Regions from separate parts of the Thioalkalivibrio sp. ALE16 genome, predicted to be linked through region 3. Evidence: predicted binding sites of a transcription regulator. Region 3 holds the regulator's gene; each other region holds the start of a gene.
What was found. Region 3 encodes sigma-54, which starts transcription at its own class of promoters, with help from an activator protein. Its sites were predicted from a motif close to TGGCANGNTNCNTGCTT; they were not measured.
Positions count from the first base shown of each region.

Region 1: the regulator sigma-54 is predicted to act here: its motif matches at 2,639-2,655, upstream of F627_RS0103600 (PEP-CTERM sorting domain-containing protein).
Region 2: the regulator sigma-54 is predicted to act here: its motif matches at 2,804-2,820, upstream of F627_RS0102145 (nitrate regulatory protein).

Region 1 is NZ_KB906356.1:21,597-28,773, reverse strand. It holds gene F627_RS0103610 (LysM peptidoglycan-binding domain-containing protein) at 1-105, shown strand, start outside; gene F627_RS0103605 (RND family transporter) at 105-2,363, shown strand; gene F627_RS0103600 (PEP-CTERM sorting domain-containing protein) at 2,744-3,727, shown strand; gene prsT (XrtA/PEP-CTERM system TPR-repeat protein PrsT) at 4,646-7,177, opposite strand, start outside.
Region 2 is NZ_KB906355.1:34,699-41,875, reverse strand. It holds gene F627_RS0102150 (CmpA/NrtA family ABC transporter substrate-binding protein) at 1-977, opposite strand, end outside; gene F627_RS0102145 (nitrate regulatory protein) at 1,457-2,770, opposite strand; gene F627_RS0102140 (DsrE family protein) at 2,898-3,254, opposite strand; gene F627_RS0102135 (hypothetical protein) at 3,345-3,587, opposite strand; gene F627_RS0102130 (TMEM165/GDT1 family protein) at 3,891-4,448, shown strand; gene F627_RS0102125 (TVP38/TMEM64 family protein) at 4,383-5,147, opposite strand; gene F627_RS0102120 (replication-associated recombination protein A) at 5,154-6,536, opposite strand; gene lolA (outer membrane lipoprotein chaperone LolA) at 6,937-7,177, opposite strand, start outside.
Region 3 is NZ_KB906360.1:60,978-68,154, reverse strand. It holds gene F627_RS0107490 (KpsF/GutQ family sugar-phosphate isomerase) at 1-39, shown strand, start outside; gene F627_RS0107485 (HAD family hydrolase) at 39-578, shown strand; gene lptC (LPS export ABC transporter periplasmic protein LptC) at 617-1,162, shown strand; gene lptA (lipopolysaccharide transport periplasmic protein LptA) at 1,143-1,670, shown strand; gene lptB (LPS export ABC transporter ATP-binding protein) at 1,667-2,437, shown strand; gene F627_RS0107465 (RNA polymerase factor sigma-54) at 2,527-4,008, shown strand; gene hpf (ribosome hibernation-promoting factor, HPF/YfiA family) at 4,025-4,363, shown strand; gene F627_RS0107455 (PTS sugar transporter subunit IIA) at 4,367-4,834, shown strand; gene hprK (HPr(Ser) kinase/phosphatase) at 4,886-5,917, shown strand; gene rapZ (RNase adapter RapZ) at 5,925-6,797, shown strand; gene F627_RS0107440 (PTS sugar transporter subunit IIA) at 6,849-7,177, shown strand, end outside.

The sequences.
Region 1 (7,177 bases), on a different contig from region 3:
GAATTCTATATCGGCCTGCACTGGCTGGACGGGGCCGAGGGCACGGCCGGGGGCTTCTACCGCGATAACCGCATGCTCGTCACCGGCTGGCGGGGGCAGTTCTGATGCGCTGGTTGCTGGGGCGCCCGCGACTGGCACTGGGCATCCTGGTCCTGCTGCTCTTCCTGCCCGGCCCCGTTCTCCTGCAGGTCAACCTGGATAACGCCCCCGAGTCCTATTTCCCCGAGGATGCCGCGGCCGTCACCTTCGATCGCGAACTGCGCGAACGCTTCCCTCAGGATCAGGTACTGGTCGGCCTGTTTACCGGCAGCGAGCTGTTCGAGGCCGATTTCCTGCAACGCATCGACGCGCTGGTGCGCGACATGGAGGCCGACCCGAGCGTCGAACGGGTCCTGTCGGTCACCACCCTGGACCACATTCGGGCCACGACCGACGGCTTCACCGTGGACCGCCTGGTGGACGGCCGCGCGCTGGACGAACGCACGGCCGATGAATGGCGCGAGCGGGTCTTGCGTGACCGCTTCGCCCCCGGCCTGGTAGCCGGCCCCGACGGCGAGGTCCTGGCGGTGGTCGTGCGCCCGCACGCGCTGGAAAACAGCCTGCAGCGCCTGCAGCTGGAACGCCTGCTCCGCGACCGGATCGCCGAGCACGACCTGGAAGGCGATCTGACCGCCATCGCCGGCCATATCGCCCTGGATGTCGCGCAGCTCCGGGCGATGGTCAAGGACCTCGCCTTCCTGGTTCCGGGCACCATGACCATCAGCCTCCTGCTGCTGTGGTGGCTGTTCCGGCGCCCGCTGGTGGTCGTGCTGTCCGCTGCCACGATCAGCGCGGTCACCGGGCCCGCGATCGCCCTGCTGATCCTGCTCGACCGGCCGTTCACACTGATCTCCGCCATCCTGCCGCCCCTGCTGACCGCATTGACGGTGGCGATGCTGATGCACTTCTTCAACGCCATGCTGCACGCCGCGCAACGTGGCCACCGGGGGCGCGCGCGAGTGGAAGCGGCGCTTTCCGCCGTGGCCCGGCCCACGTGGTTCATGGCGCTGACCACGGCGGCGGGGCTCGCCTCGCTGCAGGTCAGCAGCATCCGGCCGATCGAGACCTTCGGCCTGATCGGGGCCTTTGGCGTCCTCGTCGCGGCAGCGGTCGTGCTGCTGATCCTGCCGGCGATCATGGTGCGCTGGGACCGTGGCAACTGGCTCGCGCCCCGGCGCGGGCTGCGCCTGCTGGACCGCGTGACGGCGCTGGCGGCACACCTGGCGATCCGCCGGGCCGGCTGGGTCCTGCTGGCCACGGCCATCCTGCTGGCGCTGGCCATCCCGCAGATCCGGCATGTCGAGGTCGAAACCGATCTCTACGCCTTCTTCGACGACAACCACTCGATCACCCAGGCGACCCGTGCGGTGGAGAACGAACTCTCCGGGGTGATGGCACTGGAGGTGGTGTTCGACGGGCCGGACTGGGACAGCCTGCAGGACCCGGAACGCATGCAGGCCATCCAGCGCGTGCAGGACTGGCTGGACCAGCGTCCCGAGGTGGACTACAGCCTGTCCCTGCCGGATCTCGTCGCCGAGATGCACTGGGCCTTCAACGAGGAAGACCCGGCCTTCCGGCGCATCCCGGACGACCCCAACCTGGTCGCCCAGTACCTGTTCATCTACGACGGCCGCGACCTGTTCGATGCCGTCGACCGCGACTTCGAACGCAGCCGCATCCTGCTCAACCTGAACGCCCACGGGGCACGGGCCATCAACGCGCTGATGGACGACCTGCGCGACCACCTGGAGGCCAACCCGCCAGCCGACCTGGAATGGGACATGGCCGGGATGGCCCGACTGTTCGCGGACCAGGAGCGGTTACTGATCGAGGGGCAGCTGCACAGCCTGTATGCCGTGGCCGCGATGATCACGCTGCTGATGCTGCTGATGTGGCGCTCGATCCCGCTGACGCTGCTCAGCATGATCCCCAACCTGGCACCGGTGGCGATGATCTTCGCCCTGATGGGCCTGCTCGGCATCTGGCTGGACATGGCCACGGCCATGATTGCCAGTGTCGCCATCGGCATCGCCGTGGACGACACCATCCACATCCTGCACAACTATCGCCAGCGCCGCGGGCGGGGCAGTCCGGTCGCCTGGGCGCTCGCCCGCAGCTTCCGCCGAAGCGGGCGCGCGATCACCGCCACCACCATCGTGCTGGTGGGCCAGTTCCTGCTGCTGGCCCTGTCCGACTTCCAGCCCACGGCCGCCTTTGGCTGGTTGACCGCCTTCGGGCTGATCGCGGCGCTACTGTTCGACCTGCTGGTACTACCGGCCCTGCTGGTCGTCGGGCACCGGCTCGCGCGGGCCCGCACGGCCTGACCGAGCCCCGGCCGCGCCTCTGGCGACCGGCCTGTCGAGATGCTTTACAAGCCAAGTGATCCGCACAACCCTATGTTTTTGCACATTCTTTACCGGTTTCTCCGGTTTCGGGCGTCCTGACGGCCTCATCCAGCCGGCCCGCTCGTCGACACCCTTTACAGTTCCCCGGCCAGAAGACCCTCCTGCGATCACGCGGTCCATGGCCCAGCAGCTGACCCCCAATTTTCTCCGTTCTTTTCAATGCCTTGCGACCCATCCGCCCTGAGCCTGGAAATTGGCACGGAGCCTGCTTTGTATTCAACCGAAAGCAACAGACACGGCCACCAGGCCAGACCCCGGCGATGGTTGAATCGCTGTAAATTGAGCATCAGGAGAGCCCCATGAACGCGAAAAAAGTACTTCTCGCTTCGCTCTTTGTCGGCATGTTCGCCGCCGGCGCGAGCACGGCGACAGCGGCAGAGATCATCGACTTCGACATCAACCTCGACGCCACGACGAACTACAGCGGTTCGGCCGAAAACATCCGCCGCATCCAGTTCGACCTGAACACCCAGACCTTCCAGTACGTTCAGGATCCGTTGAACCCGGTGCAGGCCGGCGATGTCTTCTATGACCGAGGCTACGGCGATGCCGGGTCCTACCGGACCTCGCTCGGCGGATCTGCTCCCCAGTCCGGGCCTGACTTCGTTGGGGCCACATACTCCATGGGGCTCCTCTGGGATGAACTCCGCGGGGTGGTCGCCAGCGCCGGCTACGTCGACGGTAACCCCGCAAACAACTACGTGGTCAACGCCAACTACACCTCGGTGGGCACCGACAACTTCCAGCTCTTCGTCTCCGACCTGAATCCCGGCTTCGGTCAGGACTATGAAGCGGCGGCGGCCCACTTCAGCGCTGGCGAACAGGTGATGGAGCTGGCCCTGAAGTCCGGCAACAGCATCCTGGAGTTCGACAGCGCGGGCGGGGACTTCATCGAAGGGACCTTCACCTTCGAATTCCAGGTCGTGAGCGTGCTCCCGGGCTTCTGGTTCACCGCTGACGGCATCGACTTCGCCGACCTGATCGAAGACGAAGAAGGCGCCCCGACGTTCATGGTCTCGGCCTTTGCCAGCGCCGGCACGATCCAGGAACCCGGTCCCGTGACGTTCTTCGGCGATGACGCCAACAACGTCTATGGCGACGAGCGCGAAGGGCAAGGCCTCTTCAGCGAGACCCAGTCGACCCACGACGGCAGCCTGCGCTTCGCGGTGCCGGAACCGGGCACCCTGGCGCTGATGGGCCTCTCCCTGCTGATCCTGGCGGGCTTCATCGGCGTCGGTGGCATGCGCCGCCGCTCCAACAGCACCCACCGCCAGGCCGCATAACACGCACCACCAACAGCCTTGGTGGCCACCCCCCCCTGTGGGGTCACCGAGTTAAGGGCTCCCTCCGCGGAGCCCTTTTTTCTGCCCGGCCCCGGCCCATACGGCAACCCCACGCCCAGCCCTGGGCATACCAACCATCACGCACCACCATCATCTACACCCCAGTCAGAGCCTTCCCCCACGCCCGTCAATCCGCCCCGGACACCACGCCCCCACACACCCGCGTCACCCCAGGTCCAGCGCTCCCCCACACCTCGTCATCCCAGCCGCAGCAAAGCGAAGAGCCGGGATCTCCCGACGCTGCCACCAACGCCACGCCAGCCCTGAAGATCCCGGATACCCGCTACGCGGTTTCCGGGATGACGAACAGGGAGGTGCGCGGTGGAAACATCCTTGTAGGAGCCTGCTTGCAGGCGAAGCCCCTGCCAGAGCCGGACGCGGGCAGGAGCATTCGCCTGCAAGCAGGCTCCCACAGGGGTCAAGGGGTCACATCAGGACATCCGGATTCCCCACCGCTGCACTCCCCCACACTCCGCCATCCCGGCCGTAGCGAAGCGAAGAGCCGGGATCTCCCACCCCCGCCACCGACGCCGCGCCAGCCCCCGGCAGCCCCCGGCAGCCCCCGGCAGATCCCGGCAGATCCCGGATAACCGCTGCGCGGTCTCCGGGATGACGACAGAGGGGTGCGCGGTGGAAACATCCTTGTGGGAGCCTGCTTGCAGGCGAAGCTCCTGCCAGAGCCGGACGCGGGCAGGGGCATTCGCCTGCGAGCAGGCTCCTACAGGGGGCGGAACAGGCCATCCAGATTCCCGGCCTCATACCCCCACACACCGTCATCCCGGCCGTGCAGGCGTACGGGCAGGCATGAAAAAAGGGGCTGCCTGTGGCAGCCCCTTCGAACGTCGGACCTCTTCGGGCTTACAGGCGGTCGAGCAAGGCCTCGGCGTCGGCCCGTTGCGGGAAGGCGTCGTGCGCATCCAGCAGTTGCCGCAGGCGGTCGGCGGCGGCGTCGCGTGCGCCCTGTTCGCTTTCCGCCCAGGCCAGGTGGTACTGGATGCCCGGATCCTCCGGAGCCAGCTCGTGCGCGCGACCCAGGATATCCGCGGCCTCGGCCGGCTCGCCCGCGTGGATCAGCACCACGGCCAGCGTGTCCAGCACCGGGGGCGCCTCCGGAGCGAGTTCGGCGGCCCGGCGCGCGTGTCCGAGCGCCTCTTCGGTCTCGCGTTCACGCAGGGTCCAGGCCAGGTTGTTGAGGGCAATCACGTCGTCCGCATCCTGCTCGACGATGCGGCGGTACGAGGCCACGGCGCCCGACTCGTCGCCGGCCCCCATCTGCTGCGCCGCATAGATGTGCCGGGTCGCCAGGTCCTGCGGGTGCTCGTCGAGCCAGCCTTCCAGCGTGGCCTGGCCGGCCTCGAACTCGCCGGATTCCCGTTGCGCGCGGGCCAGTTCATGGACCCAGTCCCGGCGCTGGCCACCCGGATCCGCCAGCGCGGCCCGGTAGTGCCGCACGGCGGCCGCGGGATCATCCCGCTGCAGGGCCGCACGTCCCAGCAGGGCCTGGACCTCGCTGCGATCCTCGAAGCGTTCTTCCAGCCGCTGCAGATGCGGCCGGGCGTCCTCCGTGCGCTCCTGGTTGACCAGCCCTCGAGCCAGCAGCACGCGGGCCCGGTAATGTTCCGGCTGGCGTTCCAGCAGCTCGCGCAGCGTGGCCTCGGTGGCGGCCTCGTCACCGGCCTGCGCATGCGCGCGGGCCAGGGCAAGCCGAAGGTTCACATTGTCCGGCGCCTGCCCGACGGCCGCCTCGAGACTGGCGACCGCGGCATCGGGACGATTAAGCGTCTGCTGGACATCGGCCAGCGCATACAGCAGATCGGGATTGTCCGGATGATGTTCACTCGCAGCCTCGAGCGTCTCCAGGGCCTGCTCGGGGCGGCCGCCCTGGAGCTGGATCTGGGCCAGCGCGAGATGCGGTGGCAGCATCTCGGGCTGTGACTCGATCGCCACCCGAAACCAGCGGGCGGCGCCCTGCTGGTCCCCGTCCTGGAGACTCAGGTTGGCCAGGCGCTGCGCGGAGCGGGCATGCCCGGGGTGGCGATCCTGAATCGCTTCCAGGACCTCCCGTGCCGCGCCACGGTTGCCGGCCTGCAATTCCAGGCTGGCAAGGTTCATCGCCACGGAGATATCGTCCGGGTCACGTTCGACCCCTTCGCGGAACGCGGCGCGCGCCTCGTCGGTCCGGCCCAGTCCCATCAGGGCGGCGCCCTGGAGACTCAGCGGGCCGGCGGCCTCCGGCTGCAGCTCCTGCAGGCGCTGGGCGCGTTCCAGCGCCTCGTCATAGCGACCCGCCTGCAACAGGTAGAGCACCATGGTGGTATCGACCTGTTGCGCCGTAACCTCGCCGCCACCGGCGGCACGCATCACGTCCAGGCCTTCCTCGGTCTCGCCACCCCGGAGCAGCGCCACCGCCAGGAGTTCCTGCAGGCCCTGAGAGCCGGGGCTCGCGGCCACGGCATCGCGCAAGGCTTCGATCCCGGCTTCGGAGTCGCCGGCCACCAGCAGCAGGCGCCCGCGCAGCTCCGCCATGTCGGCGGGATCGCCGGTGTAGTCGCGGCTGACCCGGTCCACGAACCGCAGCGCATCCTCCACCCGATCCTGTTCCAGATAGATCGCGGTCAGGGTACGGATGCCCTGCAGCGATCCCGGGCTCTCCTGCACATGCCGGTTCAGGTTGTGCTCGGCCTGCTCCAGATTGCCCAGGCTGCGATGCGCCAGGCCAAGCCCCAGCAATGCGGGGCTGTAGGTGCGATTTCCGGCCACGGCCCGTTCGAAACTCGCGCGCGCGTCGCTGTAGCGTTCCTCCTGCATCAGGAGCATCCCGTCCAGGTAATGCACGCCGGGATGCGACGAGCCACCCTGCATCAGGCCGTCGACGTCCGCCCGCGCCCCTTCATAATCGCCGGCATTCAGGCGCACCATCGCGCGCGCCATGTAGTCACGTCCGGAAGCCGGGCGCACCTCGATGGCCCGGGTGAAGGCCTCTTCCGCGCCCTCGGAATCGCCGGTGATACGGCGGTACTCGCCCAGCAGGCTCCAGGCATGCGCCAGCTCGGGGTCCTGATCGAGCGCCTGTTCGAGGGACGCCATCGCCCGCTCGGCATCACCCTCGGCCATCGCCAGATGGGCATGCGCCAGGGCCTGCAGCGGCGCCTGCTCGGACGCTTCGACCTGTGCCAGCTCGGCCTCCGCGGCGTCGCGCTCGCCCACGGCGGCAAAGGCGACCGCCCGCAGCGCGTGCAGCCGTGGCCGCTCCTCGGCGGCGAGATCCTCCGGCACCGACTGCGCCCGGATCCGCGCGAAGCGGTCGGTCGCGAACCACGCCTCGGCTAGCGGCAGCGCCACCTGCGCCTCCGGGATACCGAGCGACTGCGCCCGTTCCAGCTGGCGGCG
Region 2 (7,177 bases), on a different contig from region 3:
GTGCCGTAGTCGAAGTTCCCCTGCATGCGATCGATGATGTCGGCGTACGGGGCGTGGATGTAGCGCCGGCGCGAACAGATCTCGGCGACCTCTTCCTTGTTCGCCGGATCCTCGCAGTACATCTGCGCCTCCATTACCGCCATTGTCAGGGCGCGGGCCGCATTCGGATTGGCTTCCACCCAGTCCGCGCGCATCCCCAGCGCCTTTTCCGGGTGGTTGTGCCAGAGCTCGCCGGTGGTGTTCGCGGTGTAGCCGATGCCCTGGTTGATCAGCTGCATGTTCCAGGGCTCGCAGACACAGAAGGTGTCCATGGAACCGACGCGCATGTTGGCGACCATCTGCGCCGGCGGGACGACGATGGTGGCGATGTCGCGATCCGGGTCGATCCCACCGGCGGCCATCCAGTAGCGGATCCACAGGTCATGGGTCCCGCCGGGAAAGGTCATCGCCGCGCGGATGTCGTCACCGCCGGCGGCCTTCTCGGCCAGCGCGCCCTTGAACTCGGTCGTGTCGGTCCCGACCTTCAGGTCCGCGTATTCGTCGCCCACCGAGATGCACTGCCCGGCCAGGTTCAGCCGCGCGAGGATCGTCATCGGCGTGCCACGGCGGTGGATCAGGTAGGGCATCGGCGTCAGGATGTGCGAGCCATCGATACCGCCGCGGCGCGAGCCCAGTTCCAGGTTGTCGCGCACCGTGCCCCAGGAGGACTGCTTCAGCACCTGCACGTCGGGCATGCCATGGGCGGCGAAGAATCCCTTCTCCAGCGCGACGAACAGCGGCGCGGCGTCGGTCAGGGCGATAAAGCCCAGCTTCGCCTCGGTCGTCTCCGGCTTGCCGTTGCCGGCCTTCGCATAGCCCCACGGCGCGGCCCCGGAAACACCCAGCGCGGTCGCGCCGATCCCGGCGGCCATGCCGCCCAGGAAACGCCGGCGCGACAGGCCGGAGGTCTTTTTCGTGTCATTCGTGTGATCGGTCATTGCGGGTTCACTCCCCTTGTCAGCAAACACATCCCAAAAACGAAAAAAGGCGTCACATCAGCCCGGCCGCGTTTGCAGCCGGGTGATGGACGCCTTTGTCCAGTCCCTTGGGAGGCCCGGTCGTCGGGTCTCCCTGTTGTCAGGCGACGAACCGCCGTTGGCTCGTCTTGCTCAATGTCTTGCAGGAGGTGTGCCAATTAGCCGTTGCTAATCGACCCCGCCAGAAACAATCGCGCCATGGCGCGGGAAAATCGGATGGTTCGCCGTATGGAGTCGAACGCTTTCGGAAAACCCGGCGCCCGGGAGACGATCCGCAAGGCACCAGACTGGGGCGCGCTTGCGGTGCAGATGAACCGCGCTGGTGCACTACCTGTAGGAGCCGCCCTGGCGGCGAAGCCCCTGCCAGTCGCGGACACTGGCAGGGGCTTCGCGGGCAAGCCCGCTCCCACAGGGCCGGCATCCATTTCCCGGGGAGTTAGCTACAGGCCGCCCTTGCCCAGCAGGTCGGACATCGCGACGGTCGCCTCGGCGACCTCGGCCAGGCGCCGGTTCTGGTTCATCGCCGTCTGGCGCAGGAGCTTGTAGGCCTGGTCCTCGCTGAGGCCGCGGTGCTGGATCAGCAGCGCCTTGGCGCGCTCGATGGTCTTGCGCTCGGCCAGGGCCTGGCGTGCCGCATGCAGCTCGTCCTCCACCGACTGCAGCCGGGCCGCCTGGCGCTGCACCAGGTCCATCACCGAGTGTCCGACGATCGGTACGTTGAGTGCGGCATCGCCCTCCTCCTGCGCGGGCTCCAGGCCCTCCGGCGCGCCGAAGAACACCGCATACGGGACGCTGTCGCGCAGTTCCGACTCGGCGAGTTGCGCGACCCGGTCACGCACCGCGCCGAGGTCCGCGCGATCCGCCGTGATGCGTGCCGAGCAGCACTCGTTCAGGTGCATCTCCAGCAGATCCTCGATCTCCTTCATCGCGTCGATGCGCGCGGTGGTACAGGCAAACCATTCCTCGGCCCGGGCGGGGTCGTGGTGCCCGGAGACCTCGGTACAGGCCCGGCGGCGCAGACGCTCGATGTCGGCGGCGAAGGCCGCCGTCTGCAGCTCGCGCCAGGCGGCACAGGCCGCCGGTGCCGCGAACTCGGAGAAGATGCGGAACGCCCGTTCCTGGGCATCGATCCGATGGACCAGCGCCTGGCGCAGTTCGGGCTCGAAGTTCGCGGCGCCAAACCCGGCGGCCCCGATCGCGCGCTCCTGCCCTGCCAGTTCCTTGCCCTGCATGAAGTTCAGCAGGGCCACCAGGGCCCGCGAGACCTCGGGATCGGTCGCCGAATCCGCAGCCTCGAACACCAGGGCCATCAGGGCGCGAATCAGCTCGCTGAAGCCGCGGGTCGAGTCCATCGGGCTCAGGGTCAGCTCCAGGACCTCCTCGCGCAGGCTGCCCAGGCCGGACAGGCCATGCAGCGCCAGCGCCATGCGCCCCAGCAGCCGGCTACGGCCATGGGCGCAGGCGTCCGGGGCCAGCCAGCCATCCAGGTGCTCGCGGAACGCGGCCGCGGCGGCGTCCGACTCGGCCCGGTACTGCTCCAGTTCGCGGGTATAGCGCTGGCCGCCGGACCCGATCCAGAGGCTGGAGGCCCCGCGCTCGCGCTGCAGGGCATGCACCAGCGCACGGATGCGCCCGACCAGCTGCACCGCCTCCAGCAGGCGCTCCAGGCTCACCACCTCGCACTTGCGCGAGGCGACCAGGAAATCGCCAATGGACTCTTCGAGGGAAAAATTAGGGGATGTGTTCTGGGTCATGCTCGTCGTCCGTGAATCACTCCCGGAACAAACAAGCATGCGATGTGCCAGTTCGATCGACTGGCAGCGGGGGTACAAACAAAAACGGGTGGGGCATCACGCCCCGCCCGCGGAACGGCACGGCCGATCAGAAGCTCATGGAGCGGTCGAACTCGGCGACGGCCTGGACGTAGTGGCCCATGCCGGCCATCTCGGCGTTCGGCAGGAAGTTGTGCTCGCCGACGTCGCGACCCTTGGCGCAGGCCTCGCAGGCCCAGAACGGGACGCCTTCACTGACCAGCGAATCCACGATGTCCTTCATTGCCGGCATGTTGTGGCCGACGATCTTGTCGTACACGTTGCGGTTGGCGATGTTCACCGCCTCGCCCTGCAGCCAGACGGTAACATCGTGGCCCTGCTGCTTGGCCACATTGGCGGCGATCATGCCAAGCGTGGCGCGGGTCGGGTCGTCGGTACCGGCGGTGACGGCAACAATAAAGCGCATGGGAGTCTCCCGGGGTTGAAAAGGTGCGAAAACGGTAGCGGCCGGTGATCGCGGCGTCGATTTCCCACAAGCGGCGGGGAAACACTCGGGTCAGGGGGTGCCGCGGGCCGTGACGCTGTTGCGGTAGAGCTTGAAGGCCATCAACAGCCACGGTGTGGCGTGGAGGACCAGGTCAAGAATGTCCGGTAGCCGCGTCAGCTCACCGGCGAACAGCCAGCGCAGTTTCTCCGCAACATGCGGCTCGGGGGTCCAGGGGGCCAGGCCGACGGTCGCAACCAGCAGGGCAAACAGCCACAGGGGTGCGCGATCGACCCAGTGAACGAAGGTTTTCATCGCGCGCATGCTACCCAAGCCCCGGCGGCGGCGCAGCCCGGAGCCGCGATCGTCCTTGCCCGCGCGGACCTGGATGACTAGAATCCTGCCAGCTTCAGGGGAGTAGCGACCCGGGTGGCCTGGCCTCACCGGGGTCTGCATCAACAGATTCGATCCTCCGCTCGGAGGACCGTGGTGCAGACAGCCCCGCCGCCGATGCGGCACCGGGCCCCGCGAGACCTGTGGCATGGCGCCCCGATCCGTGGCCGGGTGGGTGGTGCGATGTCACGTGTCTTGCACACCCACCCGGCCCGGAAGACCGTCATGGAAGCCCTGCTCGTCTCTACCGTCATCGTCGCCATCGCCGAGATGGGTGACAAGACCCAGCTCCTCGCGCTGCTCCTGATCTGCCGCTACCAGCAGACCTGGCCCATCATCTGGGGCATCGTGGTGGCGACCCTGGCCAATCACTTTCTCGCCGCGCTGGCGGGGGTCTGGATCGGCGCCAGCGTGCCGGACGAATGGCTGCGCTGGGGGCTGGGGATCGGCTTCATCATCATGGCCGCCTGGGTACTGGTCCCGGATGGCGAGGACGAGCTGCCGGCCACCTCGAAGCACGGGGTGTTCTGGACCACCACGGTGCTGTTCTTCCTGGTCGAGATGGGCGACAAGACGCAGGTGGCCACCGGCGCGCTGGCCGCGACCTTCGACAACCTGATCCTGGTCGTGATCGGCTCGACCATCGGCATGGTCCTGGCCAATGCGCCGGTGGTCTGGCTGGGCCAGCGCTTCGCCTGCCACCTGCCGCTGCGGCTGCTACGCGCGCTCGCCGCGCTGCTGTTCTTCGCTCTGGGCCTCGGAGTCCTGCTCGCCTGGGTCTGAAACCAGCGAGGTCTCGGCGCGCAGCGTCTTCTGCCCCAACCAGATGCGCCGCACCAGGCGCGGCAGCAACAGAAGCAACGCCAATACCGCGAGCAGCGCCAGACCCAGCTGCACGCCGCTGTCGGCCCCGCTGGCCATCGCGCGGGTGGCATGGCCCAGCCAGGCATAGGCGAACAGGCCCGGGATCAGGGCCAACACGGTCGTCAGTGCAAACACGGGAAGCGGCAGGCGCACCAGCCCCAGGGCATAGTTCGTAGGCGCAAACGGGAACACCGGCACCAGCCGGGTCAGGGCCACCACCCGCCAGCCCTCGGCCTCGACATCCTCGCGCAGTCGGGCACTGCGCGGCCCCATGCGCGGGACCAGCCAGGGCTGCAACCAGGTGCGGGCCAGCATGAAGGCGATGACCGCCGCCAGGGTGGCCGCCAGCAGGCTGAGGGCGCCGCCGGTGAAAGGCCCGAACAACGCCCCGCCCAGCAGGATCCAGAAGGTACTGGGCAGCGGGAACAGGGCCAGCACCATGAAGGCCAGCACAAACACCAGGTAGGCACCCGCACCCCAGCCACGCAGCCAGGCCTCCAGCTCGCCCAGCGGGAACCCGAGGCTGGGCCACTCGGTGGTCAGCAGGATCCACGCCAGCGAGATCCCGAACAGGACCGCCGCGAGCACGAGCGAGCGCTTGTGATGCCGGATCATCATGCCCCGTCAGCCCTCCTCTCCGGACCCTTCGCCATCGCCGCGAAGACGGTCCAGGCGCTCCGCCAGCGCCCGCTCGGTGCCATCCCGACGCGGGCGGTAGAAGCGCGCGTCCTCGAGGCCTTCCGGCAGGTACACCTGACCGCGCGCGAAACCATCCGGTTCGTCGTGATCGTAGCGATATCCCGCACCGAAGCCCTCCTCGCGCATCAACTCGGTCGGCGCGTTGCGCAGGTGCAGCGGCACACCCGCGCTGCCGCTATCACCGATCGCCGAACGTGCCTCGTTCAGGGCCGCATAGGCGCTGTTGCTCTTGGGTGCGGCGGCCAGTTCGATCACCGCCTGCACCAGCGCCAGGTCGCCCTCCGGCCGCCCCAAACGCTCCATGGTCTGCCAGGCGGCCAGTACCCGCGCGCCCAGCCCGACCGCGGCAAGGCCGATGTCCTCGTAAGCCATACGCAGCAGGCGCCGGCCCAGGTAGTCCGGGTCGCATCCGGCATCCAGCATGCGGGTCAACCAGTACACGGCGGCATTCGGATCCGAGCCGCGAACCGATTTGTGCAGGGCGGAGATCTGGTCGTAGAAGGCATCGCCCTGGCGGTCGAAGGCCAGGGACTGCGCGCCCATGACCGCGCGCAGGGCATCACCGGTAATGGCCCCGTCGCGGGCGAGATCGGAGGCGGTCTCCAGCCAGTTCAGTGCGCGCCGGGCATCCCCGTCCGCGGCCCGCGCCAGGCGCTGGCGCTCCTCCGGTTCCAGGGTCAGGCCGCGCCCGCCCAGGCCTCGCTCCGGATCCTCCAGGGCGCGCTCGATCAGGGACTCGACCGCATCCGCCCCCACCGCCTCCATGCGATAGACCCGCGCCCGCGACAGCAGTGCGCTGTTCAGGGCAAACGAAGGGTTCTCGGTGGTCGCGCCGACGAAGGTCAGCGTGCCGTCCTCGATATGCGGCAGCAGCGCATCCTGCTGGCCCTTGTTGAAGCGGTGGATCTCGTCGATGAACAGCAGCGTGCCGACGCCGTTACGCCGGCGCGCCTTCGCGGACTCCACAACGGCGCGCACGTCCTTCACCCCGGCCAGCACGGCGGACAGCGTGACGAGTCGCTGGGCGCCGGCCGCGGCCACCAGTCGCGCCAGCGTGGTCTTGCCGCAGCCGGGCGGGCCCCACAGGATCATCGACGGCGTCTGGCCCTGCTCGATCGCCTGGCGCAGGGCGGCATCCGGGCCGACCAGGTGGTCCTGGCCGACCATCTCGTCCAGCCGCGCCGGACGCATGCGTTCGGCCAGCGGCGCGGTCGGGTCGGGGCCAGCCGGGGGCGGCTCCGGTTCAGGTTCGGGCGAAGCCATGTCCGGATCCGGACCGAACAGATCGCCTTCGGGGGAATCGCTCATAACGGAGATTGTAACCCTTCGGGCGAAAACCCTTTTTTCACCACGAAGCGCACGAAGGCACGAAGAAGGTCAAGGCCGGATTGCACCACGGAGGGCACAGAGAACACGGAGAAGGGCTGGTGTTGGGGTTGGGAACATCCACGGCAAAAGGGATGTACGAACGCTCCGGCCGGAATGACAGCGCGCAGGGCGTCTGTCCAGACACACCATGACGGATGGTTCGGCGTTGCGGGGGGTCGGGATTACACCAACGTCGTCACGTAGCCCGGGCCGTCGGGATTCAAACCAAAGCGCCACACTTCCAGCGACCTCCTTGCAGTTTCCCCACCTTCCTGTAAACGCCCTTGACCTTCTTCGTGCCTTCGTGCGCTTCGTGGTGAACAACAGGACGCGGGCTTGGTTACGGGCGGTAGATGTCGGTGCCGGAGGGTGGGTCGAAGGTGAAGATGGCCGGGTCGAGGTCCGCGTTGCGCTCGGTCTCGTGGAAGCGGATCACGGTCTCCTGGCCGAAGATGTCGCGGAAGGCCATGCGGGTGAGATCCCCCTCCGCGGTCAAGTCCAGGTCCAGGCTGGTGAAATCGGCCTGCTCGTTGCGCGGCACCAGCACCAGGCGCAGGGCGTCGCCCCCCGGCACCGGCTGC
Region 3 (7,177 bases):
ATCAACATGCACGACCTGCTGCGCGCCGGGGTGGCCTGATGAACCTGGATGCCGCGACCCTGCGCACCCGCCAGCAAGCCGTACGCCTGCTGATTCTGGACGTGGACGGCGTGCTGACCGACGGCAGCCTGTTCCTGGGCGATGGCGGCGAGCAGTACAAGGCCTTCAACAGCCGCGACGGCCACGGGATCCGCCTGGCGCTGGACGGCGGCCTCGACATCGCCATCCTGACCGGGCGCACCTCCGGGGTGGTCGAACACCGCATGCGGGACCTGGGCGTGGAGCACCTGATCCAGGGCCGCCGCGACAAGGGCGAGGCCCTGCACGAGTTGCTGCAGCGCACCGGCCATGACCCGGCGGAAGCCGCCTTCATGGGCGACGACATCGTCGATCTGCCGGCCATGCAGCGGGTCGGGCTCGGGATCGCGGTCGGGGACGCCCACCCGCTGGTATGCCGCCACGCCCAGTGGGTCACCGAGGCCCACGGCGGGCGCGGCGCCGTGCGCGAGGCCTGCGAGGGGCTGCTGGCCGCGCAGGACCGGCTGGACGCCCTGCTCGAGACCTACCTGAACGGATGAGCCGGCGGAGACGCAACCGGTACGGTCTGGCGCCGCCGTTGGTCCTGTTCACGCTGGCGTGCGCAAGCCCCGCAACCGCCGAGGTCACCCCGCCCGAGGGCGAGGTGACCCTGCAGATCGACGGATTCACGCTGCACGCCACCGGCGACGACGGTGAGCGGACCCACCGGCTGCAGGGCACCCGACTGCGCGAATTCGGCCGCGACGGGCCGCAGTGGGTGGATGCCCCGGAACTCGACCTGTTCGCCGATGGCGGTATCGAATGGCGCTGGACCGCCCCGGCGGCCCTGCACCGCCCGGCTGACGAAACCCTGGACCTGGTCGGCCCCACCCACGGCGTACAACCAGCCCGCGGCGAACGCGTGCAGACGGTGATCGACTCGCGGGATGTACGCATCGCCACAGACACCATGGTCGCCACCTCGAAGGCCCTCTCCACCCTGAACCAGCCCGGGCTGTTCCAGCGCGGCACCGGCCTGCGCGTGGACTCGCGAGCGGATACCATAGAGCTGTTCCATGACGTGTACTCGCTCTACAGCGAGGCGAGCGAGGAGGACCCCGCGCATGACCCCGATCCCGAATAGCCGCCGCCTGCCGGGCCTGCTTGCGGCGGCCGGCCTCCTCTCCGCCCTGCTGGCGACGCCGGCCCTGGGCCAGCAGGGATCGGGACCCTCGCTGCCGGTGGAGATCACCGCCGACCGCGCGGAGATGGACGAACGCCAGGGCCTGGGCACCTACACCGGGGACGTGATCGTGATCCGCGGCGACATGACGCTGGAGGCCGACACGGTCTACGTGCGCACCCGGGATCGTCGCCCCTACGAGATGGAGGCCCACGGCGAGCCGGCCCGCCTGGAATCCCCCGACCCCGAGACCGGCGAGATGCGCATCGCCACCGCGCTGCGCATCGACTACCTGCTGAACGAGGACCGCATGATCCTCACCGACCAGGCCCATGTGATCACCACCCGCGAAGAGGCGCGCGGCAAGCGCATCACCTACGACCTGACCACCGACGTGATCGAGGCCGAACGCGGCGAGGGCGACAGCGAACGCGTACGCATCACCATCCAGCCACGCGACGACGAATGAACGCACCCGCCACCAGCCCGGCGCCGGCACCCGCCGAGGCCCGTGATCGCCTGATCGGGCGCGAACTGACCAAGCGCTACGGCCAGCGCACCGTGCTCGACCAGGTGGATGTCGACCTCGCACCCGGTGAAGTGGTCGGCCTGCTGGGTCCCAACGGCGCCGGCAAGACCACCTGCTTCTACAGCCTGGTTGGGCTGATCCGCCCTAACGCCGGGCGCATCACCCTGGGCGGGCACGACATCACCCGCGCGCCCATCCACGTGCGCGCCCGCGCCGGTCTCGGCTACCTGCCCCAGGAGGCCTCGATCTTTCGCCGCCTGAGCGTGTGGGACAACCTGCAGGCCGTGCTGGAGCTGCGCCCCGGACTGGACCGCCACGAACGCCGGCGTATCGGCGACGCCCTGATCGAGGAGTTTCAGCTCGAGACCGTGCGCCACAGCCCCGGGATCGCGCTGTCCGGCGGCGAACGTCGGCGCGCCGAGATTGCGCGGGCGCTGGCCGGTGACCCGCAATTCATCTGCCTGGACGAGCCCTTTGCCGGGGTGGACCCGATCTCGGTGGGCGATATCCAGGATGTAATTCGCCACCTTGCAGCGCGCGGCATCGGTGTTCTGATCTCCGATCACAACGTGCGCGAAACCCTCGGGATCTGCCACAGGGCCTATATTCTGAGCGAGGGGCGCCTGCTGGCCGCCGGGACACCCGACGAGCTACTGGCCGATCCCCAGGTGCGCCGGGTCTATCTCGGCGAGAATTTCCGCCTGTGATTCCGGCACGCGCACAACCCGCGCCGGTGCACAAACCACGAGGCAGCATTTAAGATTGCTCTTATGGTCACCCGCGACCCGCACAGCCAATGCTGAAACCCGGCCTGAATCTTCAGCTGGGTCAAACGCTCACCATGACCCCGCAACTGCAGCAGGCGATCCGCCTGTTGCAGTTGTCCACGCTCGAGCTGCAGGTGGAGATCCAGCAGGCGCTGGAGAGCAACCCCATGCTGGAACAGGTGGAAGACGAGGACGACATGGGCGGGGCCGAGCGCCTGGACGCGGAGGGCGAGGTGGTGGAAGGCGACCGCATGGAGGCCACTACCACCAGCGATGAGGTGATTCCCGAGGAGCTCACCACCGACAGCCGCTGGGACGACATCTACGAACCGCCGCCCGCCCCCAAGGGCGTGGATGACCGCGACCCGCTGGAAAACACCAGCGACGACGACGGCGAGGGCCTGCAGGACCACCTGCTGTGGCAGCTGCACCTGAGCCACCTGACTCCGCGCGACCAGCGCATCGGCGCGGCCCTGATCGACGCGATCAGCCCCGACGGCTATCTCGAAGGCGACCTCGAGGCCCTGGCCGAGACCATCAGCCGCGGCGAGGAAGAGCCCGTCGGCGTGGATGAGGTCGAGGCAGTCCTGCACTGGATCCAGCAGTGCGACCCCCTGGGCGTGGGCGCGCGCGATCTGCGCGAATGCCTGGAGATTCAGCTGCGCGAACTGGCCCCGGACGCCCCCGCCCGCGAGGCCGCCCGGGCGATCCTGGAACACGGCATGGACAGCCTGGGCAAGCGCGATTATAAAGCCCTGCAACGCCAGTCGGGTGTGCGCGACCCGGACGAACTGGCGCGCGCCCTGGACCTGATCCGCACCCTGAACCCGCGACCGGGCGCGCAGATCAGTGCCGCCACCTCCGAATACGTGGTGCCCGATGTCTACGTGCGCCACACCCCGGAGGGCTGGCGCGTGGAGCTGAACCCGGAGATCGCGCCACGCATCCGTATCAACGACCTCTACGCCGGCATGGTGCGCCAGGTATCGGATGCCCGCGACAGTGCCTTCATGCGCGACCAGCTGCAGGAGGCGCGCTGGTTCCTGAAGAGCCTGCACAGCCGCAACGACACCCTGCTCCGCGTTGCCGAGGCGATTGTCCATCGCCAGCAAGGCTTCCTGGAACATGGCGAGGTCGCGATGCAGCCATTGATCCTGCGCGATATCGCCGAGATCCTGGAGATGCACGAATCGACCATCTCCCGGGTGACCACCCAGAAATACATGCACACCCCGCGCGGGGTCTTCGAGTTCAAGTATTTCTTCTCCAGCCACGTCGGCACCAACGACGGTGGCGAGTGTTCCGCCACCGCCATCCGTGCCATGATTCGCGAATTGATCGACGACGAACCCGCGAACAAGCCGCTCAGCGATGCCCGGCTCGCCCAGATCCTGGCGGACCGGGGCATCAATGTGGCGCGTCGCACCGTGGCCAAGTACCGCGAGGCGATGCACATCCCTTCATCCAGCGAACGCCGGCAGATGGCCTCCATGCCCACCGGCCACAAGTAACCAAGGAGTCCCGACCATGCAGATCAACCTGACCGGCCACCATGTGGACCTCACCGACGCCCTGCGCGACTACGTCAACGAGAAGTTCGCGAAGCTGGAGCGCCACTTCGACAAGGTCATCGACGTGCACGTCGTGCTGACCCACGAGAAGACCCAGAACCAGTTCAACAAGGCCGAGGCGAATCTCCAGGTCAGCGGCAATCACATCCACGCCGAGGCCTCCCACGAGGACATGTACGCCGCCATCGACGCGCTGATCGACAAGGTCGACCGCCAGCTGATCAAGCACAAGGAAAAGGTCAAGGATCATCACCGGGCCGAGGGCGCCCAGCGCAACCGCGAGCAGGCCTCCTGACCCATGTCCATTGCCGAGCTGATCACCGCCGAGCGCATCCGCCTGGAGCCGGAATGCTCCAGTCAGAAGCGGGCCCTGGAGGCCCTGTCGGAACTCCTCGCCGGCGGCGGTGATGCCGGCGGACCGGGCAGCACCGCGATCTTCGAGGCCCTGTCCGCGCGCGAAAAGCTGGGCTCCACCGGCCTGGGCCATGGGGTTGCGATCCCCCATGGCCGCCTGGCCGATCTCGAGGCTCCGCGCGTGGCCGTCCTGCGCCTGGAGAGCGGCGTCGACTTTGACGCCATGGACCACGAGCCGGTCGACATCCTGATCGCCCTGCTGGTCCCGGAGGCCGCCACCAGCGATCACCTCGACCTGCTGGCCCAGCTGGCGCGCGGGCTTTCGCAACCGGACACCATTGCCGCCCTGCGCCGGGCCGGCGATGCCGCCAGCCTGGAACAGGAACTCGTCCGCCGCTTCCGCGAGGGCTGATCCCGTGCGCCCCGCACCCTGCCACGCCACCGATCCCCGCCGGCCCTGCTCATGAACGAGGCACTGGGCGAAGGCGGGATTGCCCGCGACATCAACGTGGAGAGCCTGATCCAGGCTATGGGCAACCGCCTGGATCTGCGCTTCGTGCATGGCGAGCACGCCGCCCCCGACCGCAAGCTGGTCGGCGAGGACGGGGATGACCTGCCTCTGGCCGGCCACCTCAACCTGATCCGACCCAACCGCATCCAGGTCATCGGGGACTTCGAGGCCCGCTACATCGCCGGCCTCAGCGACGACCAGCGCAACGACCTGATCCTGGAGATGGCCCGCACCGGCACCACCGCGGTGATCTTCGCCGAGGACACCTGCCCGTTCTCGGAGATGCCCCATGCCCCGCAGGAGGCGCTGCCGCTGATCCTGTGTTCCAGCACCAGCAGCCACGAGATCATCGCGCTGCTGCGCTACTTCCTGCAGCAGCGTCTGGCGCACTTCGAGGTGCGCCATGGCGTGTTCATGGAGATCCTCGGCATCGGTGTCCTGATCAGCGGGGCCTCCAGCGTCGGCAAGAGCGAGGTGGCGCTGGAGCTGATCTCGCGCGGGCACCGCCTGATCGCCGACGATGCCCCCGAATTTGCGCGTATTGCCCCCGACATCGTGCGCGGTCACTGCCCGGCCCTGCTCCAGGACCTGCTCGAGGTGCGCGGGCTGGGGGTCCTGAACATCCGCGCCATGTACGGCGACTCCGCGATCAAGGGCGGCAAGTACCTGCGGCTGATCATCGACCTGCGCGATCACGGCGAGCCCTCGCCGGTCCCCGACGACCGGCTGAACGGCCGCCGCGGCGAGATCGACATCCTTGGCCTGCGGATCCCGCTGATCAGCCTCCCGGTGGCGCCGGGTCGCAACATCGCGGTGATGATCGAGGCCGCCGTGCGCAACCACATGCTGCACATGCAGGGCTACATCGCCGGGGATGACCTGCGCGCCCGCCAGCGCCGGCAGATGAGCGGCGAGGCCGAGGAGCCGCCCTACCACCGGGCCGTGCCCGCCACGACCGTCCCTAACCCGGACCCGGAGGGCTGAGCCCGCCATGCGCCTGCTGATCGTCAGCGGTCTGTCCGGATCCGGCAAGACCGTGGCCCTGCACACCCTGGAGGACGCCGGCTACTTCTGCGTCGACAACCTCCCCCTGCCGCTGCTGCCGGACCTGATCCGCCAGGTGCGCCAGGGCCACTACGACACCGAGGGCGATCGCCATCTGGCGGTGGGCGTCGACGTGCGCAGCGGGCTGGAGGCCCTGAAGGGGTTTGCCAGCCTGCTGGCCGGGCTACGGGCGGAGGGCCTGCAGGTGGAGGTCCTGTTCCTGCAGGCCTCAAGCGACGTACTGCTGCGGCGCTACCACCTGACCCGGCGGCGTCACCCGCTGGCGCGCGATGGCGTGCCCCTGGTGGAGGCCATCGACCGCGAACGCGAGTGGCTGGGCCACGTCGCGGCGGAGGCCGACCTAACGGTGGACACCTCGCGGCTGTCGATGCACGACCTGGCCCGTACCCTGCGCGACCGCATGGGCGAGCGCGGAGAGCACGAGCTGTCCCTGCTGTTCCAGTCCTTCGGCTTCAAGCACGGCGCGCCGATGGACTCGGACTTCGTATTCGACGTGCGCTGCCTGCCCAACCCCTACTACGAACGCGAGCTGGCCGGCCTGACCGGCCGCGACCCGGCCGTATGCGAGTTCCTCGAGGGGCACGGGGAGGTCGCGGCCATGTTCGACAGCATCCAGGGCTTTCTCTCGCAGTGGCTCCCGCGGCTGCTGGAGGACCACCGCAGTTACGTGACGGTCTCGATCGGCTGCACCGGTGGCCGACACCGCTCGGTATACCTGGTCGAACGCCTTGCGGGGGCGTGGCGGGACCGGGAACATGTTACTGTTAGCATCCGTCACCGCGAGCTGGGCAAGCAGTAACCACGAAGCGCGGGGGCAGGCCCCTACGGAACCCGCAATTGGAGCAGATCCATGGGCGTTGGTCTCATTCTGATCACGCATCAAAACCTGGGCGACACCCTCTTGCAGACCGCACAAAGCATGCTTGGCGGCCTGCCCGATGACTGCGAGTCCATGGCGATGTCCCAGAACGACGACCCCGACGAGGTCCTGGCCCGCGCCCGCGAGCGCCTGACCACTCTGGACAGCGGCGCCGGGGTACTGATCCTGACCGACATGTTCGGTTCCACCCCCTCCAACGTCGCCAGCCGAGTGGCTCGCGGGGCCAACGCGCGCGTGATCGCCGGGATCAACCTGCCGATGCTGATCCGCGTCCTCAACTACCAGCATCTCCCGCTGAC